One region of the Streptomyces sp. NPDC093260 genome, then DNA from elsewhere that is predicted to be linked to it. Evidence: riboswitches for the same ligand, from Rfam matches in the RefSeq annotation. Region 1 holds a riboswitch; each other region holds the start of a gene.

The links. Region 1 has a riboswitch for cyclic di-AMP ahead of AB0N63_RS33950 (M23 family metallopeptidase). Riboswitches for the same ligand answer to the same signal wherever they lie in the genome.
Positions count from the first base shown of each region.
Region 2: linked by a shared signal. The riboswitch ahead of AB0N63_RS05855 (M23 family metallopeptidase) and the one ahead of AB0N63_RS33950 (M23 family metallopeptidase) in region 1 are both predicted to bind cyclic di-AMP.
Region 3: linked by a shared signal. The riboswitch ahead of AB0N63_RS29285 (transglycosylase family protein) and the one ahead of AB0N63_RS33950 (M23 family metallopeptidase) in region 1 are both predicted to bind cyclic di-AMP.
Region 4: linked by a shared signal. The riboswitch ahead of AB0N63_RS26765 (C40 family peptidase) and the one ahead of AB0N63_RS33950 (M23 family metallopeptidase) in region 1 are both predicted to bind cyclic di-AMP.

Region 1 is NZ_JBFBEK010000043.1:25,642-32,705, reverse strand. It holds gene AB0N63_RS33960 (PrsW family intramembrane metalloprotease) at 1-480, shown strand, start outside; gene AB0N63_RS33955 (aldo/keto reductase) at 542-1,486, opposite strand; gene AB0N63_RS33950 (M23 family metallopeptidase) at 1,593-2,660, opposite strand; cyclic di-AMP (ydaO/yuaA leader) riboswitch at 2,672-2,829, opposite strand; tRNA gene AB0N63_RS33945 (tRNA-Met) at 3,244-3,317, opposite strand; gene AB0N63_RS33940 (dihydrofolate reductase family protein) at 3,365-4,618, opposite strand; gene AB0N63_RS33935 (hypothetical protein) at 4,784-6,127, opposite strand; gene AB0N63_RS33930 (dolichyl-phosphate beta-glucosyltransferase) at 6,124-7,064, opposite strand, start outside.
Region 2 is NZ_JBFBEK010000003.1:371,095-378,158, forward strand. It holds gene AB0N63_RS05850 (pitrilysin family protein) at 1-656, shown strand, start outside; cyclic di-AMP (ydaO/yuaA leader) riboswitch at 880-1,042, shown strand; gene AB0N63_RS05855 (M23 family metallopeptidase) at 1,055-1,813, shown strand; gene AB0N63_RS05860 (GntR family transcriptional regulator) at 2,075-2,734, shown strand; gene AB0N63_RS05865 (HPr family phosphocarrier protein) at 3,090-3,371, opposite strand; gene AB0N63_RS05870 (GNAT family N-acetyltransferase) at 3,594-6,458, shown strand; gene AB0N63_RS05875 (DUF5998 family protein) at 6,511-7,064, shown strand, end outside.
Region 3 is NZ_JBFBEK010000029.1:82,664-89,727, forward strand. It holds gene AB0N63_RS29275 (septum formation initiator family protein) at 1-208, opposite strand, end outside; gene eno (phosphopyruvate hydratase) at 409-1,695, opposite strand; gene AB0N63_RS29285 (transglycosylase family protein) at 2,007-2,738, opposite strand; cyclic di-AMP (ydaO/yuaA leader) riboswitch at 2,743-2,908, opposite strand; gene AB0N63_RS29290 (transglycosylase family protein) at 3,091-4,209, opposite strand; gene AB0N63_RS29295 (cytochrome P450) at 4,367-5,782, opposite strand; gene AB0N63_RS29300 (nucleoside triphosphate pyrophosphohydrolase) at 6,013-6,996, opposite strand.
Region 4 is NZ_JBFBEK010000024.1:99,057-106,120, reverse strand. It holds gene AB0N63_RS26775 (ANTAR domain-containing protein) at 1-294, opposite strand, end outside; gene AB0N63_RS26770 (hypothetical protein) at 622-969, shown strand; cyclic di-AMP (ydaO/yuaA leader) riboswitch at 1,374-1,587, shown strand; gene AB0N63_RS26765 (C40 family peptidase) at 1,591-2,064, shown strand; gene AB0N63_RS26760 (ATP-binding protein) at 2,921-3,367, opposite strand; gene AB0N63_RS26755 (helix-turn-helix transcriptional regulator) at 3,638-4,498, shown strand; gene AB0N63_RS26750 (DUF397 domain-containing protein) at 4,526-4,756, shown strand; gene AB0N63_RS26745 (8-amino-7-oxononanoate synthase) at 4,798-5,925, opposite strand; gene bioB (biotin synthase BioB) at 6,074-7,064, shown strand, end outside.

The DNA of each region.
Region 1 (7,064 bases):
CGGCACCTCGGCAAGCCCGCGGCCCGCACCGTCGCCCGGTACGAGGCGTGCGCGACCTCGCTGGCGTTCCTGCGCCGCCGGGGCCGCCTCGGCCGGGTCGGCCCTGACTTCGTCGCCCGCGAGCAGCAGCTGCTGCACGAGATGTGGCGCGGGCGCGAGGTGGCGCAGCCCGCGCTCGACCACGCGGCCCGGATGACCGCGCCGCCGGTCCGGGTCGTCGCCCCGCCGTGGCCGGTGTACGGCGTGTACGGCCAGTCCCAGCGCTACGGCGCGCCGCACCCCCAGGGCCCCGGCTTCGGCCCGCGCCCTCAGACCGCCGGCCCCGGATCGTTCGGTCACGGGTATCCCCCGGGCGGCCCCGGAGCGCCCGGGCGGGCGCATCCCGGAGCGCAGGGGACCGGGCCGCACGGGTCGTACGGTTCCCCCGGCGCGCCGACGACGCCGTACCCCGCGTACAACCCGTACCGGACGCAGCCCTAGAGCCCTCGCGCGGTCCTGGCGCCCCGCCGCTACGAGGAGCGGCGCCGGGCGGCCGGGCGGCTCAGGCGGAGGCCTCGGTCAGCCTGCCGATCTCGTCGTCCGTGAGCCGCAGCCCGGCGACGGCGAGCAGGGGCGGCAGCTGTTCCACGGTCCGCGCCGAGGCGATCGGGGCGACCACCGTGGGCTGCGCCGCGAGCCAGGCCAGGGCCACCGTGGCGACCTCGGCGTCATGGGCGCGGGCGACCTCGTCCAGGGCGGCGAGGACCTTCTGGCCGCGCTCGGTGGCCAGGTGCTTGGCGGCGCCCTGGGCCCGCGCGCTGTCCACCGTCGCGCCCGGCCGGTACTTGCCGGTCAGGAAGCCGGAGGCCAGCGCGTAGTACGGCACCGCGGCCAGGCCGGCCCGCTCGGCGAGGTCCTGCAGTTCGCCCTCGTAGGTGTCGCGGGAGACGAGGTTGTAGTGCGGCTGGAGCGCGACGTAGCGGGCCAGGCCCTCGCGCTCGGAGAACTCCAGGGACGCCTTCAGGCGCTCGGCGGAGATGTTGGAGGCGCCGATCTGCCGCACCTTGCCCGCCTTCACCAGCTCGTCCAGGGCGCCGATGATCTCCTCGACGGGCACTTCGGGCTGGTCGAAGTGGGTGTAGTACAGGTCGATGTAGTCGGTGCCGAGGCGCTTGAGGGAGGCGTCGGCCGCGGCCCTGATGTTGGCGGCGGACAGGCCCTTGAAGTCGGGGTGCTGGCTGACCTTGGTGGCGACGACGATGTCGGAGCGGTTGCCGCGTTCCTTGATCCACTTGCCGATGATCGTCTCGGACTCGCCGCCGTGGTTGCCCTCGATCCACGCGGAGTAGGAGTCGGCGGTGTCGACGAAGTTGCCGCCGGCCGCCGTGTAGGCGTCGAGCACGGCGAAGGACTGGGTCTGGTCGGCCGTCCAGCCGAAGACGTTGCCGCCGAGGGCGAGCGGGAAGACCTCGAGGCCGGACTGGCCGAGCTTGCGGAGAGAAGTCATGTACGACATCAACGGCCACGGCGGAACGGCCCGTTCCGTGCCTCGCCGGGCCGGGACGCAAAGATCGCGCGAACAGAGCCCGGCACCACCGCCGTCCGAGGTCGGCTCAGGGGTTGAGGCCCTTGCCGTTCAACCAGGCCATCGGGTCGATGCCGGTGGCCTGCCCGCCCGGGTGGACCTCCAGGTGCAGATGCGGGCCAGTGACGTTGCCGGTGGCGCCGACCCGGCCGATGACCTCGCCAGTGCTCACCTTCTGGCCGGCCGAGACGCTGATCGAGGACTGGTGGCAGAACCACAGCTCGGTGCCGTCGTCGAGGGTGAGGATCGTGCGGTAGCCGTAGGCGCCGGCCCAGCCGGCCTCGGTGATGGTGCCGCTGTGGACGGCCTTGATCAGGGTGCCGGTGGGCGCGGCGAAGTCGAGGCCGGTGTGGTGGCCGGAGGACCACATGGAACCGGCCTGGCCGAAGGTGGAGGTGATCGTGTAGGACGAGGTCGGCAGCGTGTACTGCTTGGCCAGCTCGGCCAGCCGCGCCTCCTCGGCCTTGCGCTCGGCCTCCTCCTCCGCCTTCTTCTTCTCGGCGGCGGCCTTGGCCTCAGCCTCCTCCTTGGCCTTGGCGGCTTCGGCCTGCGCCTTCTTCACGGCGGCGGCCTCGGTGGCCTCCCGGGCCTTCGCCTCGACCTGCGCCTGCTGCTGCTCGGCCTGCGCCATGATCCGGTTGCGCAGCGCCTCGCCCGCGTCGGTGGTGCTCCGCCCGGCCTGGGTCCGCACGGAGGCGGCCTCGGCCACGTCGCTGAGCGCCGTCGCCGAGCCCTCGGGGGCCGCGGTGACCTCGCCGGAGTCGTCGAAGAGCGAGCCGACCGAGGGCAGGTGGTCCACGGCGGGCAGGTCGGGCAGGGAGATGGAGACCGGCGGCTTGCCGGTGTTGGCGCTGGCCATGCCGCCCGCGCCGACGGCGGCGATCACACCGACGCCGAGGACGGTGGAGCTGCGCGCGAGCCCGCCGCCGCGCTGCTTGGCGACGCGATGCCGGCCGCGTACGGGACGGAGGGATTCCTCGGTGGGGTTCCACTCCTCCCAGGGGCCCTCGTCGGGACGCCGCTCGCCGTAACCGAAGGACTCGGTGCGCTGGCTCGGCATGAACGGGGCTTCGGAGGCTGGCCGGTTGGACGCCACGCGGGCGTGCTCCTTTCCTTCCGCGTCGCCTACCGGGTTAGCTGACGGGTTCGGAGCGGGAAGGTCTCCTACGCGCGTCGACCGGCCATGACGGCACGGCGGACGACGTGCGATTCACCCCAAGGTGGTGGTTCCCCGGTTCCCTCGCGGGATTCGGCGCGTGCGCGCACGGAGCCGCCTCTTGTGACGGCTGGGACGACCGCGCTGCGTTATCGAACGTTAATAGACGCGGGGGTTTGATTCCAAGCCGCCCGTCTTGATCGTTAAACCTTTTTGGCCAAGACATAACACCCACGGGGGTCGCAAGTCGGGCGAGTTGATCAAGGATCAGGCCATGCACGTAGCCCCGCTCACCACTGTCGGCGCTCGGCGCGATGTGATGGTGTGTCAGTTGTTATGCGGAGGGGGACCATCCGCTCACGTGCGGTGACAGCACCGAGGGGGAGGTGAGGTGCCGTGTGGTGTGGTGCCGGGACGCGCGTGCGGCATGAGGTGTGGCGCGCGAGACGCGCACGACCCGGGCAGGCGCGGAAAACACTCAGGGCCGGAATCCTGTGATCGGATTCCGGCCCTGAGTCTTCAGTAGCGGGGACAGGATTTGAACCTGCGACCTCTGGGTTATGAGCCCAGCGAGCTACCGAGCTGCTCCACCCCGCGTCGGTGAAACCAGTGTATCCCATGTTCGGGACTGGTTGCACACACGTTCACCGGCGCCCCGTCTCCAGGTGCCGGTTCGGCTCCCGGGCCGCCGCCTCGAACTCCGGCAGGACGACGACCTCCACCCCGGCCGCCGCCAGGATGCCGGCCCCGTCGGCCGCCTCGACGAACGTGTCCGGCTCCCGCCAGGCCGTGACCACGCGCCGCACGTCGGCGTCCAGAATCAGCCGGGCGCACGGGCGCGGCCGGGAGGCGCGTCGGGCGCACGGTTCCAGGCTGCTGTACACCGTGGCCCCCGGGAGCCGGGGGTCCGCCGGATCGATCTTGGCCAGCGCCGCCTCCTCCGCGTGCACGACGGGATCGCCGGCCTCCCGCGAGTGGCCCCGCGCCAGCTCGGTGCCGTCGGCGGCGACGACCACCGCACCCACGCTGAACGCCGTCGCCGAGGGCGGGCACAGCAGCGCCAGCTCGCAGGCGATCCGCAGCCAGTGCCGGTCCGCGGGCACGGTCCGGCCGCCCGGGCCGGGCGCCGTGGGCTCGTACCGCATGAGCACCACGTCCTCGACGGCCCGGGTCTCCACCAGCCGCAGGCGCCCGCGCTGGTACGCCCCCGGCCCGAACAGCCGGGGCGCGGCGGGGTCACCCACGAACAGCGGGGCCAGCACGAGCTGCACCTCGTCGGCGAGCTGCCGCTGAAGCAGTTGCGTGTGGATCGTGCCACCGCCCTCGACCATGAGCCGGCGCACGCCGAACACGTCGTGCAGGTGCTCCAGCAGGCGGCGCCAGTCCAGCTCGGGACCGAGCGGAACGATGTGGACGGGGCCGGTCTCCGCGGCACCGGGCTGTGCGGGGGGCGGCGGGGCGACGGCGGGCATGGGGGACGGCTGGTCAGCAGGCGGGGAGGACGGCCGGTCGGCGGGCGCGGTGGCCGGGGCGAGGCCCGTGCGGCGCAGGCGTTCGGCGCCCGCGTCGGTCGTGTAGACGGCCTTGGCGCCGCCCGTGTGCCAGAAGCGCGCCCGGGGGTCCAGCTCGCCGGAGGCGCTGACCGTGACCTTCAGCGGGTACTCGGGCTGCCCGGCGGCGACCCGGGCGCCGCGCCGCTCGGGCGAGTTGACCAGCAGCCGCGGGTTGTCGGCGCGCAGGGTGCCGGCGCCGACGAGGATCGCGTCCACGGACGCCCGTACCTCGTCCACCCGGTCGAAGTCGGCGGGGCCGGACAGCAGGAGGCGGTCGGGGCCGGTGTCGTCCAGGTAGCCGTCGAGGGAGACGGCGGCGGACAGCAGGACGTACGGGAGGGGCATCGACGCATTCTCCAGGAGCCGGGACGGGGGGCGGGCGAGGTGAGGGGGACCGGGCCGGACGGCCGGGCGGGCGGACGGGGCGCGTGGTCCCAGTCTGGCGGAGCCGTCCGCCGCACGCGGCCACCCGCACCCGTGCGCGCCGGCCCTGCCCACAGAGCTACGGATCTACGGAATGCCGAGTTCGAAGAGGGCGTACCCCGCATACGAGCCGGAGGCCAGCGCCGCGATGCCGAGCAGCGTGTACAGGACGGCAGGTCGGAGCCGGCGCAGGGCGAGGGCGAGCGGGAGGAACAGCGGGAAGGCGGGGAGCAGATAGCGCGAGACGTTGCCGAAGATCTGCTGGCTGCCCAGGACCAGCGCCATGGTCAGGACCGTGTAGACGACCAGGGCGGCCGGTGGCCGCAGCCGGATCAGCAGCACGAGCAGGGCGACCGCCAGCAGCACCACCGCGACGCCGATCAGGTCCTCGAACGGGTACGCGAAGACGTAGTCGTAGTGGCCCACCGGCAACGAGGTGAGCACGTGCAGCGTGTGCTTGCCGTAGTCGAAGGAGTGGGCCCATGCCCCGCTCTGGAGCTTGAAGTAGCCGCCGTAGTCGCCCATGCGGTGGCCCACCCAGGCGAGGTAGCCGGCCAGGCCGAGCGGGGCGACGAGCAGCGCGGCCAGCGGGCGCCCACCGTCCTCGCGCCGGTACAGCGCGAGCAGGGCGGCCACGGCGAGAGCGGCGATCAGCGCGGCGGCGGTGGGACGGTTGAGTCCGGCGAGGAGGGTCAGGACGCCGGCGGTGAGCCAGCGGCGGGTGAGGACGGCGTGGCAGGCCCAGACGGCGAGGGCGACGTAGAGCGAGTCGGAGTAGACCGCCCACTCCGCGCCGGAGCCGGGCCACACGGCCCACAGCCCGGCCGCGGCGAGCCCGGCCCGCCGGCCGCCGAACCGCTCGGTGAGCGTGTGGATCCCCAGGGCTGCGGCGAACGACGCGACGATCGAGACCAGCATCCCGGCGCCGTACGTGCCCAGGCCGGTGACCTCGCAGACCAGCCGTATCAGGGCCGGGTAGAGCGGGAAGAACGCCGCCGAGTTCTCCCGGACGGTGATCAGGCCGGTCGCGCCGGGGATCGCCTCCAGCACGGGGTGGTAGCCGTGCGCGGCGATCTGCTGGTACCACCAGCCGTCCCAGGTGGCCAGGACGTCCCAGGGGTGGGCGCCGCCGCCGAAGCGGACGGGCTTGGCGCGGTAGTCGCCGGCGGAGTCGAGCAGGTGGAGGAAGACCAGGAACCCGGCCAGCTTCAGGGTGCCGTAGACGGCCAGGACGGGGCCGTGGCGGCGGGCGGCGTGGAGCAGGGACGCGCGCAGGGGCGCGCCCGGGGGCGGGGCAGGGGTGTGCCCGGGCGCGCCGGCGGCCGTGGACGCGCCCGGGGTGACGTACGGGCGTGGGTGGCCGCCGGTGCTCTGCCGGACGTGCCCGGCGCTCGCGATGTGCCCGGCGTTCTCGATGTGCTCCCGGTTCATGAGGCCGCGGCTCCCGTGTGGCGACGGGGGGTTCCGGCGCGCGCCGCACGGGCGCGCCGGAACGGGGAACGCAGCAGCGCCACGACCAGGTCGGCGGCGAGCAGGGCGGCGAGTTCGGTGCGGTGGGCGGCGGACGGCGCGGTGTGGTGCAGGGCCGTGAGGGTGCCGCCGGTGAGCAGGAGCGCGGCCGGCAGCGTGACCCGCCGGTGCGCGGCCGGTCCGGCGAGGGCGCAGACGAGGACGGCCAGCGCGTTGGCGCTCTGCGCACCGGCGGCCGGGCGCAGCGCCGCGTACAGGAGGAGGTGCGCGAGGACGGCCAGGGCCGCGACGCCGGCGTAGCGCCGGGCGCGGGCGGCGACCGGTGCCGGCCAGGGCTCGCCGCCGTCCGGAGGCGGACCGGCCGTCGGAAGAGGGTCGGCGGCCGCGGCGAGCGCCGTGCGGGCCGGGCGGCGGGCGATCCGGGCGATGCCGCGGAGGTCGGCGAGCGCGGTGGGCAGGAGGTCCACCCGGCTGTCGGGGTCGTCCACCCAGTCCACCGGCACCTCGTGGATGCGCAGCCCGGACCGCTCGGCGAGCACCAGCAGTTCGGTGTCGAAGAACCACTCCGTGTCCCGCACCAGCGGCAGCAGTCGCCCGGCGACCTCGCGGCGCACCGCCTTGAACCCGCACTGGGCGTCGGAGAAGCCCACGCCGAGGGTGAGGCGCAGAACGGCGTTGTAGCAGCGGGAGATGACCTCCCGTTTGGCCCCGCGGACCACCCGTGCGCCGGGAGCGAGCCGGGTGCCGATCGCGAGGTCGGAGTGACCGGCGACGAGCGGGGCGACCAGCGGCAGCAGTGCCGTCAACTCGGTGGACAGGTCCACGTCCAGATAGGCCAGCACGGGAGCCTCCGACCGCGACCAGGCGGCGCGCAACGCCCGGCCGCGCCCCTTCTCGG
Region 2 (7,064 bases), on a different contig from region 1:
CGGTCACCGCCGACGACACCGGCCGCGTGGTCATCGTGGACCGCCCCGGCGCGGTCCAGACGCAGCTGCTCATCGGCCGTGTCGGCCCCGACCGGCACGACCGGGTGTGGCCCGCGCAGGTGCTCGGCACCTACTGCCTCGGCGGCACCCTCACCTCCCGCCTGGACCGCGTCCTGCGCGAGGAGAAGGGCTACACCTACGGCGTGCGGGCCTTCGGCCAGGTGCTGCGCTCGGCCCCCGACGGCTCGGGCGCCGCGATGCTCGCCATCAGCGGCTCGGTCGACACGCCGAACACCGGCCCGGCCCTGGACGACCTGTTCACGGTGCTGCGCAAGCTCGCCGCGGGCGGTCTCACCGACGCCGAGCGGGACGTCGCCGTGCAGAACCTCGTCGGCGTGGCGCCGCTGAAGTACGAGACGGCGGCGGCCGTGGCGAGCACCCTGGCCGACCAGGTGGAGCAGCACCTGCCCGACGACTACCAGGCGACGCTCTATCAGCAGCTCGCCGCCACCGGCACGGTGGAGGCCACCGCGGCCGTCGTCAACGCCTTCCCGGTGGACCGCCTGGTGACCGTCCTCGTCGGCGACGCGGCGCAGATCAAGGAGCCGGTCGAGGCCCTGGGCATCGGTCAGGTCACCGTCGTCGCCGCCGAGTAGCGGCATCCGCCGCCCGCGCGGGGCGACGGCGACGCACGCGTGCGCGTGGGGCCCTGGTGACCGAAGCGTCACCAGGGCCCCGTCGTGTCCGAATTGCGGGAGAGGCTGCCTGTCTGACCTGTGGCCTGCGCTACAAAACACCGGATCCGTTTGGGAATCGAAACCGGCCCCGTCTAGCGTCGATCCGGCTGTTCGTCAGGCAGTGCGCCGCACCCGCGGCACCGGACAGTCATCGCCGAGTCCCCGTACGGCGCGAGCCAGGGGAGCCGGGGACCCACGCAGTCCCTGGGGTGAATCGGACGCCCACGCGCCGGCGAGGGGGTCCGTAGGAGACCTTCCTGCTCCGAACCCGTCAGCTAACCCGGTAGGCGAGAGGGAAGGAAAGGACCCACGTCTGCATGGCGTTCACGCGCGCCACCGGGAAGCACCGCCGGCCCAGCCGGATGCACCGCACCACCGTCCGAGCGGCGGGCGTCGCGGCCCTCACCACCACCGGCGTCCTCGGCACCCTGGCCGCCGCCCCGGCGCTCGCCGCCGAGACCCCGGCCCCCGAGGACACCGGCCTCACCCCGGTCATCACCATCGGTGACACCGTCGCCGCCAAGATCGACGCGCAGGCCGCCGCGCAGCAGCACGCCGCGGAGCAGAAACTGGCCGAGCAGGCCGCCCGCGAGAAGGCCGCCGCGCTGGCCAAGAAGGAGCGCGAGGCCAAGGAGCGCGCCGCCCGCGAGGCCGAGCGCAAGCGCCTGAACACCTTCGTGCCGCCGATCTCCGGCTCCTACGTCTCCACCGGCTACAAGACCGGCGGCTCCCTGTGGTCCTCCGGCTCCCACACCGGCGTCGACTTCCACGCCGCGAGCGGCACCACCGTGCACGCGGTCGGCGTCGGCACCGTCGTGGAGACCGGCTGGGGCGGGGCGTACGGCAACCAGATCGTGATCCGGATGGCCGACGGCATGTACACGCAGTACGGCCACCTGTCGTCCGTCGGCGTCACGGTGGGCCAGCAGGTCGTCGCGGGGCAGCAGATCGGCGTGTCCGGCGCGACCGGAAACGTCACCGGGCCGCACCTCCACTTCGAGGCCCGCACCACCCCGGACTACGGCTCCGACGTCGATCCGGTCGCCTACCTGCGCCAGCACGGTGTGAACGTCTGACCAACGGCCCGCGACCGCCGAAGAGCGCAGAGCACGACCGCACGACAAGTGCGGAAGACCACGGACGGTCCACGAAGCCCCGGCCCCGAGCCGGGGCTTTCGGCATTTCCAGCCGCCCAGGTATTTTGCTGTCCAAAAATTTCCCATGGAACCCGGCTGCCCGTCGGAAATCCCGGCGTATTGCAATAGAGTCACGGAACAGGTGTCGCCCGTCGCCGGTGCGGCACGGTGATTTGAGCGTGATTCGGGCGGAGGTCGGGAATGCGTGTTCCGGCGCACTCGGTGTGCACGGCGATCAGGGACGACATCGTCGCCGGTGTCTATGAGCGCGGCAGCCGGCTCACCGAGGAAGTCCTCGCCCGCCGCTACGGCGTCTCCCGCGTCCCGGTGCGCGAGGCGCTGCGCACCCTGGAGGCGGAGGGCTTCGTGGTGACGCGACGGCACGCGGGCGCGTGCGTGGCGGAGCCGACCGGGCAGGAGGCCGCCGATCTGCTGGACATGCACCGGCTGCTGGAGCCGCTGTGCGCCGCCCGGGCCGCCGAGCGGCGCACCCAGGCCCATCTCAAGGTGCTGCGCGGCCTGGTCAGACTGGGGCAGGAGCGGGCCGCGAGCGGCTCGGGCGAGGAGCTGCGGGCGCTCGGGGGCTGGTTCCACGAGACGCTGGCGCAGGCCTGCGACAGTCCGGCGCTGACCGCGACGCTCACCCAGCTGCGGCACAAGATCGCCTGGATGTTCGTGGTGGAGACCCCGGCCGACCCCGTCGCGGCCTGGTCCGAGCACGGCGCCATCGCGGACGCCGTGGCCCGCCGCGACGGCGAGCGCGCGCGTGCGCTGACCGCCGCGCACACCGAGCGGACGGCCGCCGTGTGCCGCGTGAGGACTTCGCAACATCCCGTAAACATGTCGGGCGCGTGGCATTAACACGGTGCCCGTATACAAAGAGGGATATCCGATCTAGACGAATTACCGCTGCCCTTTTCGCGGGTTTTCGTAATTCCCGTGAGAGTGCGGTGCGGTGGGTTCTTCGAGGCTGCCCGGAAATGCGCTGACGCGACCGCCGGAGACGTCCGGGCCGTCCGGCTCCGAAACGTCACGCGCAGAAAGCCGGACGCACGGAAACCGGGCCACACCGGATCCCGAAAGCCCCCGGCCGCGGCAACTGCGGGGTCCGCAACCGCCGGGGCCCCGGAAACGCCGAAGCCGCCCCGCCCGGCACGGGCGGCGCGGCTTCGGCGTGTGGTCCGGCAGGTGATCCAGGTGATCCGCCGGGCCCGGGTCAGACCGTCTCGGGAAGCTCCTCGAGCCCCTCGGAGACCAGCTTGGCCAGGCGGTCCAGGGCGGCGTCCGCACCCTCGGCGTCGGAGGCCAGGACGACCTCCTCGCCGCCCTGCGCGCCGAGGCCGAGGACGGCCAGCATGGAGGCCGCGTTGACGGGGGCGCCATCGGCCTTGGCGATCGTCACGGGGACGCCGGAGGCCGTGGCGGCCCGGACGAAGATGGAGGCGGGGCGGGCGTGGAGACCCTCGGCCCAGCCGACGTTGACGCGGCGCTCAGCCATGTGATGCTGCCCTTCAGGTGTTCCGGGTTGTCTAGACCAGTTTCCCACATCCGGAGGGCCGCCCGGGGCGGCACGGTCACCGCCCCGGGCCCGGACGCCGGACCGCGGCCCGGACGGCGGCGTCTCGCGGGCGTCCCGGCGGGTTCCGGCGGGCCCCCGCCGGTCGTGGTCCCCACAGACTGCCTCGCGCCGCCGTCGGTGGCTAGCCGTACTCTGGGGCCCATGCAGACCGCGTCGGACCGGCACGAGTATCCAGCCCACTGGGAGGCCGACGTGGTGCTCCGCGACGGCGGCACCGCACGGATCCGGCCCATCACCGCCGAGGACGCCGACCGGCTGGTCAGCTTCTACGAACAGGTGTCGGACGAGTCCAAGTACTACCGGTTCTTCGCGCCCTACCCGCGCCTGTCCGCCAAGGACGTCCACCGCTTCACCCACCACGACTTCGTGGACCGGGTCGGCCTCGCCGCCACCATCGGCGGAGAGTTCATCGCCACCGTCCGCTACGACCGCATCGGCGCCGCCGGGCGGCCCGCCGGCGCCGGCACGTCCGACGAGGCCGAGGTCGCCTTCCTGGTGCAGGACGCCCACCAGGGCCGCGGGGTCGCCTCCGCACTGCTCGAACACATCGCCGCCGTCGCCCGCGAGCGCGGCATCCGCCGGTTCACCGCCGAGGTGCTGCCCGCCAACACCAAGATGATCAAGGTGTTCACGGACGCCGGGTACACCCAGAAGCGCAGCTTCGAGGACGGCGTCGTACGCCTGGAGTTCGACATCGAGCCCACCGACCGCTCGCTGGCCGTGCAGCGCGCGCGGGAACAGCGTGCCGAGGCGCGGTCGGTGCGCCGGCTGCTCGTGCCCGGCTCGGTCGCCGTGGTCGGCGTGGGCCGCACGCCCGGGGGCGTGGGCCGCAGCATCCTCGACCACATCCGCGCCGGCGGGTTCACCGGCCGTCTGCACGCCGTCAACCGCGCCTTCGAGGCCGGCCGCACGGAGATCGACGGAGTGCCCGCCCACCGCTCGGTGCGGGAGATCGAGGGACCGGTCGACCTCGCGGTGGTGGCCGTGCCGGCCGAGCACGTCCCCGGGGTCGTCACCGAGTGCGGCGAGCACGGAGTGCAGGGCCTCGTCGTCATCTCCGCCGGGTACGCCGAGAGCGGCTCCGAGGGACGCGAGCGCCAGCGGGCCCTGGTCCGGCTCGCGCGCGCGTACGGCATGCGCATCATCGGCCCGAACGCCTTCGGCATCGTCAACACCTCGCCCGGCGTCCGCCTCAACGCCTCCCTCGCCCCCGAGATGCCCCGCCCCGGCCGCATCGGCATGTTCGCGCAGTCCGGCGCCATCGGCATCGCCCTGCTCTCCCGGCTGCACCGACGCGGCGGCGGCGTCACCGGCACCACCGGCGTGTCCACCTTCGTCTCCTCCGGCAACCGCGCGGACGTCTCCGGCAACGACGTCCTCCAGTACTGGTACGACGACCCGGACACCGACGTCGCCCTGATGTACCTGGAGTCCATCGGCAACCCGCGCAAGTTCACCCGCCTCGCCCGGCGCACGGCGGCCGCCAAACCGCTGGTCGTCGTGCAGGGCGCCGGATCGGCCCCCCAGGGACACGCGGTACGGGCGACCCGGCTGCCGCGCGCCACGGTCTCCGCCCTGCTGCGGCAGGCCGGCGTGATCCGCGTGGACACCATCACGGAACTGGTGGACACCGGACTGCTCCTCGCCCGCCAGCCGCTGCCCTCCGGTCCCCGGGTGGCCATCCTCGGCAACTCCGAGTCCCTGGGCGTCCTGACGTACGACCGGTGCCTGGCCGAAGGTCTGCGCCCCCAGCCGCCCCGGGACCTGACCACCGCCGCGTCCGCCGAGGACTTCCGGGCCGCGCTGGCGCAGGCGCTCGCCGACGAGACCAGCGACGCCGTGGTCGTCACCGCCATACCGGCCCTCGGGGAGGGCGCCACCGAGGACGCCGCCCTGGCCGCGGCGCTGCAGTCGGCCGCCGAGGCGGTGCCCGGCAAGCCGGTGCTGGTGGTCCACGTCGAGCTGGGCGGCCTGGCCGAGGCCCTGTCCGCAGCGGCCAGCACGGGCCCGCAGGCCGTCCCCGGCACCGCCGCCGCCCACGCGACCGCCCCCGGCACGCCCACCGGCGCCACCACGGCCGTCGCCCCGCAGGCCACTCCCGCGCAGCCGTCCGACGCGGCCCGGCCCCGCCCCGCCGCCGGCCCGCGTCTCATCCCCGCCTACCCCGCCGCCGAACGCGCCGTCCGGGCCCTCGCCGAAGCCGTCCGCTACGGGCAGTGGCGGCGGGAGGCCGCCGACCCCGGCAAGGTGCCCGAGTACGACGACATCGACGAGCGGGGCGCCGCCGAGCTGATCCGCAGCCTCCTCGCGCGCGGACAGGGCCTCACCCTCGGCCCCGAGGAGACCTGCGAACTGCTCGGCCGCTACGGCGTCCACGTCCGCCGCGCCCTGCCCGCACCCACCCCCGACACCGCCGCCGAGGCGGCCCACAGCCTCGGCTACCCCGTCGCCCTGAAGGCCACCGCCCCGCATCTGCGCCACCGCGCCGACCTCGGCGGCGTACGCCTGGACCTCGCCGACGAGGAGCAACTGCGCCGGGCCTACGCCGAGCTGACCGAGCTGTTCGGCGCACCGGAGGAACTGCGGCCGGTGGTGCAGGCGATGGCGCCCCGCGGCGTCGACACCGTCGTCCGCGCCGTCATCGACCCGGCGGCCGGCGCGGTGCTCTCCTTCGGGCTCGCCGGCGCCGCCTCCCAGCTGCTCGACGACATGGCGCACCGGCTCGTCCCCGTCACCGGCCGGGAGGCGACCTCCATGATCCGCTCGATCCGGACGGCGCCCCTGCTGTTCGGCTGGCGCGGCTCCGCACCGGTGGACACGCCCGCCCTGGAGGAACTGCTGCTGCGCGTCTCGCGGCTCGTGGACGACCACCCGGAAGTGGTCGCCGTCACCCTGGAGCCGGCCGTCGTCGCCCCGCACGGGGTGAGCGTCCTCAGCGCCAGCGTGCGCCTGGCGCCCCCGCCCGCGCGGGACGATCTCGGACCGCGCACGCTCCCGGCGTACTGACGGCGCTTCTCCCGCGCGCAGCGGTGCCTCGCAGTCGGCGCGCCCCCGTAGGATGGACGGCATGGCCAAGACCAGTACGACGACCCAGGGGCTGCGGGCGGCGATCGAACGCAGCGGCTACTACCCGGCTCTCGTGGCCGAGGCGGTGGAGGCCGCCGTGGGCGGCGAGCCCATCCGGTCGTACCTGGTCCACCAGGAGACCACCTTCGACCAGAACGAAGTGCGCCGCCATGTGACGGTGCTCGTCCTCACCGACAACCGGTTCATCGTCAGCCACACCGACGAGCAGGCCGCCGACACCACCTCCCCGACGCCGTACGCCACCACCTCCACCGAGTCGGTCCGGATCGACCGGATCTCGTCGGTCGTCGTCAGCCGGATGGTCGCCAACCCCGAGCAGTACACACCGGGCACCCTGCCCCGCGAGGTGGTCCTCACCATCGGCTGGGGCGCCGTCTCGCGCATCGACCTGGAGCCCGCCGCCTGCGGCGACCCCGACTGCGAGGCCGACCACGGCTACACGGGCAACTCCACGGCCGACGACCTGAGCCTGCGCGTCAGCGAGGCCGGCGACGGCCCCGAGACGGTGCGCCAGGCCCTCGCCTT
Region 3 (7,064 bases), on a different contig from region 1:
CGCGCTGGGAGACGTACTGCCGCATCGGGTACGCCAGCGCGACCACCATCGAGCAGACCACCAGCGCCAGCAGCGCCGCGCGCCCGGTGAGCCGGGAGCGTCGCGCCTGGCGCCGGGTCTGGGAGCGGTAGACGCGGGCGGCGGTCTGCTCGCCGAGCAGCCTGAGCCTGGTCGCGGTGGAGAACCGGTCCCGGTCCCGCACGGCCATCGTCTCCGCCTCCCGATCGTGTCCGTTCACACGTGCGTACGTCCCCGGACACGGTACGGGACCGCGTCCGGGGACGTACGTACGACTGGCTGAATCTTGACCTCTTGACCTCTTTGCGGCCCGTGCCGCGCGGCGGCGGCGCGGGCCGGTCAGCCTGCTCGGGCCGCTCGCCCGCCGGGCCGAGCGGCTTGCTGGCTCGCTCAGCCCTTGAAGCGCGGGAACGCGCTGCGGCCGGCGTACACCGCGGCGTCGTCGAGGATCTCCTCGATGCGCAGCAGCTGGTTGTACTTGGCGACGCGCTCGGAGCGGGCCGGGGCACCGGTCTTGATCTGACCGCAGTTGGTGGCGACGGCCAGGTCGGCGATGGTGACGTCCTCGGTCTCGCCGGAGCGGTGGGACATCATGCACTTGAAGCCGTTGCGCTGGGCCAGCTCGACGGCGTCCAGGGTCTCGGTGAGCGAGCCGATCTGGTTCACCTTCACCAGCAGGGCGTTGGCGGTGCCCTCCTCGATGCCGCGGGCGAGGCGCTCGGGGTTGGTGACGAACAGGTCGTCGCCGACGAGCTGGACCTTCTCGCCGAGCTTGTCGGTGATGACCTTCCAGCCTGCCCAGTCGTCCTCGAACAGCGGGTCCTCGATGGAGACCAGCGGGTAGGCCGCCACCAGCTCCTCGTAGTACTCCGTCATCTCGGCGGCGGAGCGCTCCTTGCCCTCGAAGAGGTACTTGCCGTCCTTGTAGAACTCGGAGGCGGCGACGTCGAGCGCCAGGGCGATCTGCTCGCCGGGGGCGTAGCCGGCTTCCTTGATGGCCTCGAGGATCAGGTCCAGGGCCTCGCGGTTGGAGCCGAGGTTCGGGGCGAAGCCGCCCTCGTCGCCGAGGCCGGTGGCCAGACCCTTGGCCTTCAGCACCTTCTTGAGGGTGTGGTAGACCTCGGCGCCCCAGCGCAGGGCCTCGGAGAAGGACTCCGCGCCGATCGGGGCGATCATGAACTCCTGGATGTCCACGTTGGAGTCGGCGTGCGAGCCGCCGTTCAGGATGTTCATCATCGGCACCGGCAGCAGGTGCGCGTTGGGGCCGCCCAGGTAGCGGAAGAGCGGGAGGTCGGACGCCTCGGAGGCGGCGTGCGCGACGGCGAGCGAGACGCCGAGGATGGCGTTGGCGCCGAGGGAGCCCTTGTTGTCGGTGGCGTCCAGGTCGAACATGGCCTGGTCGATCAGCCGCTGCTCGGTGGCGTCGTAGCCGACCAGCTCCGGGCCGATCTGCTCGATCACGGCGAGGACGGCCTTCTCGACGCCCTTGCCCTGGTAGCGGTTCGGGTCACCGTCGCGCAGCTCGATGGCCTCGAAGGCGCCGGTGGAGGCGCCGGACGGGACGGCGGCACGACCCGTGCTGCCGTCGTCGAGGCCGACCTCGACCTCGACCGTGGGGTTGCCTCGGGAGTCCAGGATTTCCCGGGCTACGACGACGTCGATGGACGGCACGAGCATCTCCTTCGTGGATGTGACGCTTGAAGTGCGGGGCAGGTGTGCCTTGCGGCTAGAGCCTAACCGTCCCGGGGCGCCGACCGGCCGACCGACCGTCCCGTGGACAGGGTGACGCTACACATTGTTCCAGCACGGAACAAAGGGGCCGGTGACGGGGCCGGGAACAGAAGGTGAAAAAGCCCCGCCCCGGTGCGTACGGGGGAGAACGCACCGGGGCGGGGAGCCCGTGGGGACGGGGGGTCAGCCCCGTGTGGACGCCACCATGGTGGCGCTCACGCCGGGGCGGGGCCGGTGAGCGGGCCCGCGGCCTGCTGTCACTTCAGGTGCAGCTGCTGGCCCGGGTAGATGAGGTCGGCGTCCTGGACGATGTCCTTGTTGAGCCGGAACAGCTTCTCCCAGCCGCCCTGGACGTGGTGCGCGGCGGCGATGGAGCTGAGGGTGTCGCCGGCGACCACCTTGTACTCGCCGTCGCCCTTCGCGACCTTCTTGCCGGTCGGGGTGGTGACGGTCTTCTTCGGAGCCGGCCGCGTGGCGGAGCGGTTGGCGCTCTGCTGCTCGGTGGAGCGGCCGGCGGCGCTGCTCCCGGACGAGCCGCTGCTCTTCGAGCTGCTGCCGGAGTCGTTGCCCGACGAGGAGGAAGAGGACGAGGAGGAGCTGGTGTCGCCCGAGTACGAGGCGCCGGACAGGCCCTTGCCGCAGACCGGCCAGGCGCCCTTGCCCTGGCCCGCGAGGACCTTCTCGGCGACGGCTATCTGCTGCGACTTGCTCGCCAGGTCGGCGCGCGAGGCGTAGGCGGTGCCGCCGTACGCGGCCCAGGTGGAGTTGGTGAACTGCAGGCCGCCGTAGAAGCCGTTGCCGGTGTTGATCGACCAGTTGCCGCCGGACTCGCACTGCGCGACCGCGTCCCACTCGGAGGCGGTGGCGGCGGAGGCGTTGCCCGCGGCCATCAGCGGCGCGGCCACGGCGGCACCGGTGACTCCGGCGAGCGCGATGGCCCGGGTGGCCTTGGAGGGACGACGGTGCTTGCCCTTGCTGGAAAACAGCATGGTTGGATCCCCTCACCGACGCCTGCGAGGTGAGCTGTCGGGTTCGGGCCGGTTGAGTTGCCCGGCCGCGCCCTCGATGAGGCACGGCTTCACCCCCAGCCGCTCCGGTCAACCGACCGGCGCGGCAACTTACCTGGGTCCCCCGCTCCTGCCTGCGGCGCGTGACGCGACGACTGTTCCCGTACGGCCGCTGGCAGGATTCGGCGTTGCGGCCGCCGGGGCTCGCGGTGGCGAGCGATCACGACCGTAGACACGCGATCGACGGAATTTCAAAGACGATCAGGGCTTCTGAGACTCATCCCACACTTTCACCGAAAGGGACATTCGGCGCGAAGCGTGACGTGAACTCCCCCTAGTTTGCGGCGTTTTCGGCGGGGACATCCAGGGTCTGACCGGCGGCGACGCGGTTCGGGTCGGAGCCGATGACGCTCTGGTTGGCGGCGTAGAGCGCGTGCCATCCACCGTCCACGTCAAGGGAGTCGGCGATGGAGGCGAGGGAGTCGCCGGAGCGGACGGTGTAGGAGCCGCCGACCGTGTCGGTGGCGAGTCCGTCGGTCCGGGAGGCGTGCCGACCGCCCGCGGCGGCCGCGGAGTCGCCAGCGGGGTCCTCGGCGGCGCTGCCGCCGCGATGCCGGCCGCCGCCCAGCGCCCCGGTGTCCACGAGGGCCGAAGAGCCCACCACCTGCTGGGGGTTGACCGAGTAGTCGGAGTCGCCGGACCCGGCACCCGCCGAGGGGGTCGTACCAGGCGTACCGGACGTGTGGGATGTGTCGGACTTGGCCGTGTCGTCCTTCTTCGTGGGCGAGGAGGGCGAAGTGGACTGCTTCGCGGCGGGGTCGTCGGGCCGGTCCGCCGAACGGGACGTACCGGGCGTACCGGACGGCGAGTCCGTCGTGTCGCCGTCGGCGGCGGTGGAACCGGACGAACCGGTGGAGTTGGACGAACCGTGGGACGAGTCGGACAGGCCGGGGTCCTCGTCGCCGGACGAACCGGAGGTACCGGATGAACCGGACGACTTGCCGGTGCCTGTCGCGCCCTTCCCGGAAGTGGTGGGCGCGGAACCGCCCACGCCCGTGTCGACCTCGGCCGCGCCCGAACTCCTGGTGAGCCCGGCGAGCAGCCCGCAGGTGTGCCAGGCGCCCGGGCCGCGGTCGGCGAGTATCTTCTCGGCCACGGCTATCTGCTGGGACCGGCTGGCCTGGTCGGGGCTCGCCGCGTACGCGAGGCCGCCGTACTGCTCCCAGTCGTCCTGCGTCAGCAGCAGGCCCCCGTAGTAGCCGTTGCCGTTGTCGGCGCTCCAGGAGCCGCCGGTCTCGCACTGCGCCACCTTGTCCCACGTGGTGCCGTCGGCCGCGCTGGCGCCGGAGGCGGCGACGAGCGGGATGGCGATGGCCGAGCCGGTGACGCCGGCGGCGACGAGGAGGGCCGGAGCCTGGCGGGGGCGACGGTGACGACCGTTCCCGGAGAGCATGCGGAGACCTTTCGGCGACAACGGTGACGGCGCGGCGGGCGGTGACCGCCGCCGCGCTGATGCGTGAAGGTAGCCGCTCCCGATCACTTGTCACAAGTTAATGCCGCGTAGATCACGTGAACATCACATAGTTGAACTCGTATCAGCTTTGCGTTCGTCAAGGAGACGTGGAAGGGGGCGGGGCGGGAGTCCGGTCGGGGCCCGGGGCGGGGTCGCGAGTGGAGCCGGGGACGGGGTTCGGGGTCGGGGTCGGGGTCGGGGTGAAGCGGACCGGGAGGGTGCGCAGGCCGCGCATGATGAGGCCGCCGCGCCAGCGCAACTCCGCCGGGTCCGCGTCCAGTCGCAGGTCGGGCAGCCGGGTGAGGAGGGTGGCCAGCGCGGTCTGGCCCTCCAGCCGGGCGAGCGGCGCGCCGAGGCAGTAGTGGATGCCGTGGCCGTAGCCGAGGTGCTGGTTGTCCCGCCGGGCGAGGTCCAGGGTGTCCGGGTCGGCGAACCGCTCCGGGTCCCGGTCGGCCGCGGCCAGCACCACCAGCACCGGGTCGCCGGCGGCGATGTCCTGGCCGCCGAGGGTGAGCGGGCGGGTGGCGAACCGCCAGGTGGCCAGCTCCACCGGGCCGTCGTAGCGCAGCAGTTCCTCCACACCGGTCTCCAGCAGGCCGCGTTCCCCCGCGGCGAGCGACCTCTGCAGCCGGCCGCGCTGGTCCGGGTGGGTGAGCAGGGCGTAGGTGCCGTTGCCGATGAGGTTGACCGTGGTCTCGAAGCCCGCGAACAGCAGGATGAAGGCCATGGCCGCGGCCTCGTTCTCGGTGAGGTGCTCGCCGTGGTCGGAGGCGCGGATCAGACCGGAGATGAGGTCCTCGCCGGGGGTGGGCTCGGCGGGGAGCGCCAGGCGCTTGCGGTGGATGAGGTCGGCGAGGTAGGCGCGCATCTTCTTCACCGAGCGGGCGACGCCGCCGCGGGGGCCCTTGCCGTGCCGGATCATCATCCCCGCCCAGTCCCGGAAGTCGTCCTGGTCCTCGCGGGGGACGCCGAGCAGGTCGCAGATGGCGTAGATGGGCAGGGGGAAGGCGAACTCGTGGATGAGGTCGGCGCTGCCGTGCGCGGCGAAGCGGTCGATGAGGTCGTCGGCGAGTTCCTGGACGCGGGGGGCGAACTCCGCGACGCGGCGGGGGGTGAAGGCCTTGCTGACCAGGCGGCGCAGGCGGGTGTGGTCCGGGGGGTCGATGTTGAGCAGGTGCGTCATCAGGTCGGCCTTGCGCTCGCCCGGGATGCCGGTCTTCCCCTTGGCGTGGGCCGGTTCGTGGTGATGCGCGGGGTTCTTGGAGAGGCGGGGGTCGGCCAGGGCCTGTCTGGCGTCGGGGTAGCGGGTGACCAGCCAGGCCTCCACTCCGCTGGGAAGGCGGGTGCGGTGCACGGGGGCGTGTTCTCTGAGCCAGGCGTAGGCGGGGTAGGGGTTGGTGGCGAAGTCCCAGGTGAAGAGGGTGGGGGCGGCTGTGGGGGCCTGGTGGGGTGCGGTGCCTTCGGGGTCTTCCCGGCGCGGGGTGGGGTCGGGGGTGGGTGGCTGGTCTTGCATGGGGGTGACCCTAGTCGTGAGGGTGCGGGGGGCGGTCCGGGACGGGCCGCCCCCCGCACCTCCTTCCCGTCCCGAACCTGGGGGCTGCGCCCGCAGAGCCCGCTGAGGCTCGTTGGCCCGTGCGGATCCGTGAGGCCGGGCGCGCCCACGCGGCGGAGCCGCACATCAGTACAGCCCCGCGCCCCTCAGCCGGCCCTCCGGGACTCCCCGGCCGCTTCCCTCCAGCTCCCTCAGACTCCCTCTGTCCTTCTGATCGCGTCCCTGTACGTCCTTGCCGCTGCTCTCAGTGCCGCCTCCGGGTCTGTTCCCCGGGATTCGGCTTCTGCGGCCAGGCTCAGGAGGGTGTAGCCGATGCCCTCTCCTCGGGGGAGGGGGACGGCGAGGCCGGCCGTGCGGGCCCGGGAGGCGAGTTTGGCGGCCAGAGCCAGGGCGGGCTGGCCCAGGGGGATGCCGTCCGTCACCGAGGCGCGGCGCTTCTCCACCGCCTTCGTGCGCAGCCAGTGCTCCTTGACCTCTTCCGGGGTGGTGGCGCTCTCGTCGCCGAAGACGTGCGGGTGGCGGTGGATCAGCTTGGTGACGATGCCGCCGGCCACGTCGTCGACGGAGAACGGCTCCTCGGCGTCCTCCTCGGCGATCCGGGCGTGGAAGACCACCTGGAGCAGGACGTCCCCCAACTCCTCGCGCAGTTCCCCGCGGTCGCCGGCCTCGATCGACTCGACCAGCTCGTAGGCCTCCTCGATGGCGTACTTGGCCAGGCCCTGGTGGGTCTGCCGGGACGACCACGGGCACTCGGCGCGGATGCGGTCCATCACCTGCACCAGGTCCAGCAGGCGGGCGCCGGGGAGGTCGTAGGAGGCGGGGAGCAGTTCCAGTTCCGGCATGCTCACCCGGCCGGAGCCGGCGAGGCGGGCGAGGCCGTCGGTGAGGGCCGGTTCGCCCTCGCCGGTGGCCACGACCACCACCGTACGGCCGCCGGCACAGGCGGCGACCAGGTCCTCGGCGGTCGGCGCCGCCTCGTCGACCGTGACGCCCGCCTCGCGCAGATACGGCAGCTGCGGATGCGCTCCGTCCGCGCACAGCACCCGGTCAGCACCGTGCAGTGCACGCCAGGCGGGCCAGGACAGCAGTCCGGGGGCGACCCGGTGGCTGGTGGTGAGCAGGACGATGCGGCCGGGGGCGGCTTCGGTGCTGTGGGCGGCGGCGGTGGTGTTCACCCCTCGAACGTAACCCACCGCGCCGACGGCCCCCCGAGTCGTCCACAGGGGCAGCGGGGGCCGGGTGC
Region 4 (7,064 bases), on a different contig from region 1:
CAGCTCGGTGTCGGACAGGGCCCCGCCCTGCGCGAACTTCAGGACGTGCTCGGCGACCGTGCGCACCTTCGTGTTGGTGTGCTGGGAGACCTCGCGCAGGACCCGCCAGGCGTCGTCGGGCGGGATCCGCCCGAAGGCCACCACGGCGCCGATGGCCTGGTCGATGACGGCGTGCGAGGTCAGGGCGCGCTGCAGCTGGTCGATCTCCTCGTGCAGCCGTTCGTGCTCCAGCACCAGGTCGGTGGTGGACAGCAGCTGGAGGGGGTGCCGCCTGGACATCGCGAAGAACACCATTGCAGATCCCCTGGGTCGTCGAACGGCCGGAGTTCCATCTCCAGCTTGCTCCAGGAGGGCGACGCGCACGACCGGAAGCCGACCGGCCGAGGGGTGCCGCCGGGTTGTGTACGTCCTGTACCTTCTCGACACCCGCGCCCCGCGCGGGGGCCGAGGACCGTCGCACGGAGGGCTGCGCCATGGACCGACCGTCCGCCCGCCGCATCACCCCGGAGGCCGTGGAGCGCGTGAGCGGAACCGTTCGGACGCCCCCGCCCCGGACGCCCGCTCCCCGGACGCTTGCTCCCCGGACGCCCGCTCCCGCCACGGTCGCGGGGTGAGCCGCCGATGCCGCCGCCCGCCCCGCCCGGACTGCCCGGGCCGTCCGCCGGACCGCCCTCGGAACCGCCGCTGCCGGCGCTGACCCGCGCCGAGTCGGAGCTGATCGACCGTTACCTCGTCGCGGTGGATCTGCTGGGCCGGATCAATCCGGGGCGGCACGAAAACACCTACAGCGGACTGAGGGCCGCTCAGGCGCTCGTCCGCGCGGCGGCCGAACTGCGGGACGCGCTCGCGCTGATGCACCGGCGTGGCGAGACCGAGCTGCACACGGCCACCCTGGCGCGAGCACTGCGGGCGCTCGACGGCGAGCGGCGGGCCGCCCGCGTCACCCTGCCGCCCCAGGACCCGAGTTGACGTACCCACAGACGTGCCGCCGTCGTGCCCGCAGGCGTGCCCCCGCCGTGCCCACCGATGCGCCTCGGACGCTCCCTCGGTGCGCTCGCATCACCGACGGAGCCGACACCCGCGGGCGGGACCCGAAACGGACCAAATGACGTACCGCCTTTCGGCGTAGATACACACCCTGTTTCGGCGTCTCCGCGGTTGCGCAACTCGCCTGCACGGATGGCGGAATACGCCGTTCCGCCGCTGGTCCGGGCCTCGCCGCGGGAGGACACAGTCGTTCGAACGCGCGAGTGTCCACCCGAACGGGTGAGTGGTGAGTAACAACACAAATCCTCGGTTGCGTTGGGATTTTCGGACATCCGTAGGTGAAGATCCCTGTCTGACGACAAGCCCCCGCCACAGCGGCGGGGCGGTCCGGGCGGACGCCGAGTCCTGCCGCCGCACGGACGACCGGTCGACGGGAGTGGATCGGCAGGAGTGGAGGACCCGAGCACGACGGGTCGCCGGAACGGTCACGCCATGGCCGGGTCGAGCAGCCCTTGGGGTGAAGCCGCAGCGATGCGGCCGGGCAACTTCGCCAGCCCGAATCCGACAGGTCATCCTTCACAGGCGGCTGACGAAGGGTTGCGCATGACTGCGCTCAATCGTGTCCCGTCGTTCATGGCCCGGGCCGGCACGGCCTCGGCCCTGACCATCGCCGCCGTCGGCGGTTCGATCGTGGTGCCCGGCGCCGCCTCCGACGCCTCGGCCGCGACTCTCGCGACGAAGGCGCTCCAGATCGCCGCGTCCAAGAAGGGCTCGCCCTACCAGTGGGGCGCCACAGGACCGCGGCGGTTCGACTGCTCCGGGCTCACGCTGTACTCGTTCAAGCGGGCCGGCAAGAAGCTGCCCCGCACGGCCGAGCAGCAGTACAACAAGACCCGCCACATCTCGGCGGGCAGCCGCCGCGCCGGCGACCTGGTGTTCTTCCACTCGGGCTCGTACGTCTACCACGTCGGCATCTACGCCGGCGCGGGCAAGATCTGGCACGCGCCGAAGACCGGGGACGTGGTGCGGCTGCAGAAGATCTGGACGAAGAGCGTGTGGTACGGGCGGGTCAGCTGACCCGCCCGAGGGCGGCGGCCCGGGTGACCGCCCGTCACCGCCGCCGGGCCGGCTCGCCGCCGCGCCCCCGGGCCCTGCCGCTCCGGGCCGGTCCGGCCCCCGCTGCGGTTTGCCGACCGGCGCGTCGGCCGCGGGCCGCGGTCCGACGCGGTCCACCGGCCGACGCGGCCGGTGACCGCCGGCGGTCACCGCCGTGGACCGCCCACCGGCCGACACGCACCGCCCGCGCCCGCCCCGTGCCCGGCGGCCCGCACCCGCACCCGCACCCGGGTACGGGGTCCGCTCCGGCCGTGCGCCGACCGGCGTCACGGCCACCGGGGCTACGGCGCTACGGCGCTACGGCGGCTACGGCCGGGATGGTCACGGCCATCGGCGGCCACGGCCGTCCGCCGTCCGCCGTCTGCCGTCTGCCGTCCGCCGTCCGCCGTCCGCCGTCTGCCGTCTGCCGTCTGCCGTCTGCCGTCTGCCGTCTGCCGACCGTCGCGGACCGCCCGGCCACTCGTGGTGCTCCGTCCGCAAGCCGTCCCACGGTCGCGACCGGAAGCCGAGCGACCGCCGCTGCCGGAAACCGACCCGGCGTCCCACACCCGGAAGCCGGTCCACCACCGCGGCTGCGAGCCGACTCGGCCGCAGGGCCGCAGGGCCGACCCGGCGGCACGGTCACCGGCGTCCGGTCGACGCGCTCACGGCCGCAGGCCGTGGCAGCCGCGGCCCGTCCGGGCCACCGCGGCCGCGGGTCAGCGGGCCCTTCCGGCGTGCGCACCCGCCCCGCCGGCCATGCACGGCACGCCCGCCCTCGCGGTCGTGGACGACCCGGTCGCTCGGGGCGTACGCCGCGCCCCGCTCCCGCCGCCGCTCAGCTCGCCGTCGCCGGGCGGTGGTCCCGTGGGGTCCACGGGAGTTCGATGCAGACCGTCTTGCCGCCCTCGCGGGTGGGTCTCACGCTCAACCTGCCGCCGCACTCCGCGGCGAGCCACCGGATGATCACCATGCCCCGGCCGTTGTCCTGCTGGACGGCGGCCGGCAGCCGCTTCGGGAACCGGGGGTGGCTGTCGGTCACCCCGATGCGCAGCAACTCGTCCCGCTCCAGAGCGAGGTCGACCGTGAAGGTGGGCGACTGCCCGAGAGTGTGCTGGACGGCGTTGGTGGCGAGCTCCGAGACGATGAGCCGTACGGTGTCGGCGGTCTCCGTCCGCGCCGGCAGACCCCATTCCGCCAGGGTGTCCACCGCGTAGGAGCGGGCGGCGGAGACCGAGGCGGGATCGCTCGGCAGAGTGACGGATGCTTCCAGGAGGTCTGCCATGGCGATGTCGTCCCTTTCCCACGGGGCCGTGGTCCGACACGGAGCGGATGGTTCGAGTACGGTCCCGGACTGGTGCTTCGCCGTCAGACTGCCATCACCACGCGGGTCCTGGTGGCGATCCACCGGGATATGCATATATCTGTCGCTCGAAGCGGTGAACTCTGCGACGGCCGACCGTATGCGGCAGGACTCTCCTCGCACCCGCGGGAACCGGTCCCGCCCGGCGCGGCGCGGTCCGTCGCGGGGAGCCGGAGGGAGGAAGGAGAGCCCATGCAGCACGGTCCCGTGGTGCGCCGCCGCAAGCTGGGCGCCGAACTGCGCGCACTGCGCACCGGCGCGGGTCTCACCAGCGGGCAGGCGGCCCGGCTGGTGGGCTGGCACCAGTCGAAGGTGAGCCGGATCGAGACCGGCACCAGCGGTACGAAGCCGGCCGACGTGCGGCTGCTGCTGGACGCCTACGACGTCCATGACACGCAGTTGCGGCGGCTGCTGCTGGCCCTGGCCGGCTCCGAGGACGGCGACGGCCGGCACCGCTGGTGGCACGCCTACCGCGGGGTCCTGCCCCCCACCTACCGAGACTTCATCAGCCTGGAGTCGCAGGCGACCGCGATGCGCACCCTGGAGACCACGGTCGTGCCCGGACTGCTCCAGACTCCCGAGTACGCCCGTGCGGTGACCCGGGCCGCCGTGGAGGGCCTCGACGAGGAGCGGCTGGACGCGCTGGTCGAGGTCCGGCTCGGCCGCCAGCACGTCCTGCGGGCCGATCCGCCGCTGGAGCTGAACGCGGTGCTCGACGAAGCCGTACTCCATCGTGAGGTGGGCGGCCCGGAGGTGATGGCGCGTCAGCTGGAGCGACTGGAGGAGGCGGCGCGGCTCCCGCAGGTGCGGTTGCAGGTACTGCCGTTCTCCGCCGGGGCCCACATCGGCGTCACCGGTCCCTTCGTCATCTTCTCTTTTTCTCACACTACTGATCTGGATGTGGTCGTTCTCGACCACTTGACGAGTAGCCACCATCTCGATCGGAAAGAAGACCTAGAGGCCTACACCGAGGCCTTCGACGCTCTTCGGTTCCACGCCCTGTCGGCCGAGGACTCGTCGGACTTCATCGCCGGGATGCGCCAGACCATGTGACGGCGCGCGACCGAACAAGGAGGCATCATGTCCGCTCCGCCGCGGCACGTACCTTCCAGCGCCGATCTCCACCGGGTGCGGTGGCTGCGCAGCAGCTACAGCACGGGAGCGAACAACTGTGTGGAGACCGCCCGACCGGCCTCGGGGCCGGGCGCCGGACTGCTCGCCGTGCGCGACTCCAAGGCCCCCGCCGGGCCCGCACTGCTCTTCTCCCCGGCCACTTGGGCGGACTTCACGGCCGCGGCGCACCGGTTCTGACCGCATTCCGCCGAGGCGACGCACGGCCGTGTCACGCCGACTCATGGTCGCGTTTCGCCGATCACCCGCACAGCGCGTTCGATCTGCGCCCCGGAGAGGTCCGCACGGGCGGTCAGTCTGAGCCGTGAGATGCCGTCGGGCACGGACGGCGGGCGGAAGCAGCCCACCGCCAGGCCCGCCGCACGGCAGTCGGCCGCCCATCGCACGGCCGCCTCCGGGGACGGCGCGCGCACGGAGACCACCGCGGCGTCCGGGCGTACCGCCTGAAGGCCCGCGGTGGTCAGGCGCGCGTGCAGGTCGGCCGCCACCGCGCGGGCCCGTTCCGCGCGCTCCGGTTCGCGGCGCAGCAGCCGCAGCGCGGCCAGCGCCGCGCCCGCCGCCGCGGGGGCGAGCCCGGTGTCGAAGATGAACGTCCGGCCCGCGTTGACCAGGTGTTCGATCACCCGGGCGGGTCCGAGGACGGCTCCGCCCTGGCTGCCGAGGGACTTGGAGAGCGTGGCCGTCACGACCACGTCGTCCGCGCCGGCGAGTCCCGCCGCGTGCGCCGCGCCGCGGCCGCCCGCGCCGAGGACGCCCAGGCCGTGGGCGTCGTCCACCACCAGTCCCGCGCCCCGCTCCCGGCAGACCTCCGCGAACCGCGCCAGCGGGGCGGCGTCGCCGTCGACCGAGAAGACCGTGTCGGAGACCAGGACAGCCGCCCCCTCGTGGGTGCCGAGCGCCTTGCGCACGGCCTCGGGGTCCGCGTGGGCGACGACCTGGGTCGTGGCGCGCGCCAGTCGGCAGCCGTCGATGAGGGAGGCGTGGTTGCCCGCGTCGGAGACGATCAGCGAGCCGTGCGGGGCGAGCGCGGTGACGGCGGCGAGGTTGGCGGCGTAGCCGGAGGAGAACACGAGCGCCGCCTCGAAGCCGCAGAACTCGGCGAGTTCGCGCTCCAGTTCGGTGTGGAGTGCGGTGGTGCCGGTGACCAGACGGGAGCCGGTGGCGCCGCCACCCCAGGTACGCGCCGCATGTGCCGCGCCCTCGGTCACCTCGGAGTGCCGGGCCAGGCCGAGGTAGTCGTTGCTCGCGAGGTCCAGCAGGGGCGAGTCGGCGGGGCGGGGGCGCAGCGTCCGTACCAGCCCGGCGCGGCGGCGTGCTTCCGCCTGCTCGTCGATCCAGCCGAACGCCATGGTTCCTCCGGGTGCTTTTGTAGGCAGTGGACAGACCCTAGCGGCCCGGCTCGCCGCCTACGGTGTGGCAATACCCACACGTCGATCCGTCTCCGTTGTGCAGACTCTCCTTGGCCGCGGGCCGTCCGGTAGGCCAGGATCGGCTTTCATGGACCTGCTGAACACGCTGGTGGACAAGGGGCTTCGGCGCGAGCTGCCGACCCGCGGGGAAGCTCTGGCCGTGCTGGCCACCTCCGACGACGACCTGCTCGATGTGGTGGCGGCGGCCGGCAAGGTGCGCCGCCACTGGTTCGGGCGACGGGTGAAACTCAACTATCTCGTCAACCTCAAGTCCGGCCTGTGCCCCGAGGACTGCTCCTACTGCTCCCAGCGGCTCGGCTCGAAGGCCGACATCCTCAAGTACAGCTGGCTCAAGCCCGACCAGGCCTCCGAGGCCGCGGCGGCGGGGCTGGCCGGCGGCGCCAAGCGCGTCTGCCTGGTGGCCAGCGGGCGGGGTCCGACGGACCGGGACGTGGACCGGGTCTCGGAGACCATCAAGACCATCAAGGAGCAGAACGAGGGCGTCGAGGTGTGCGCCTGCCTCGGGCTGCTGTCCGACGGCCAGGCGGAGCGGCTGCGCGCGGCCGGCGCCGACGCCTACAACCACAACCTGAACACCTCCGAGTCGACGTACGGCGACATCACCACCACCCACACGTACGCCGATCGGGTGGACACGGTGCACAAGGCGCACGCGGCCGGGCTGTCGGCCTGCTCGGGCCTCATCGCCGGCATGGGCGAGAGCGACGAGGACCTGGTGGACGTCGTCTACTCGCTGCGCGAGCTGGACCCGGACTCCGTTCCGGTGAACTTCCTGATCCCGTTCGAGGGAACCCCGCTCGCCAAGGAGTGGAACCTGACCCCGCAGCGCTGCCTGCGGATCCTCGCGATGGTCCGGTTCGTCTGTCCGGACGTGGAGGTGCGGATCGCGGGCGGCCGCGAGGTGCATCTGCGCTCGATGCAGCCGCTGGCGCTGCACCTGGCCAACTCCATCTTCCTGGGCGACTACCTGACCAGCGAGGGCCAGGCCGGCAAGGCGGACCTGGAGATGATCGCGGACGCCGGGTTCGAGGTGGAGGGCGCCGACCAGGTGACCCTGC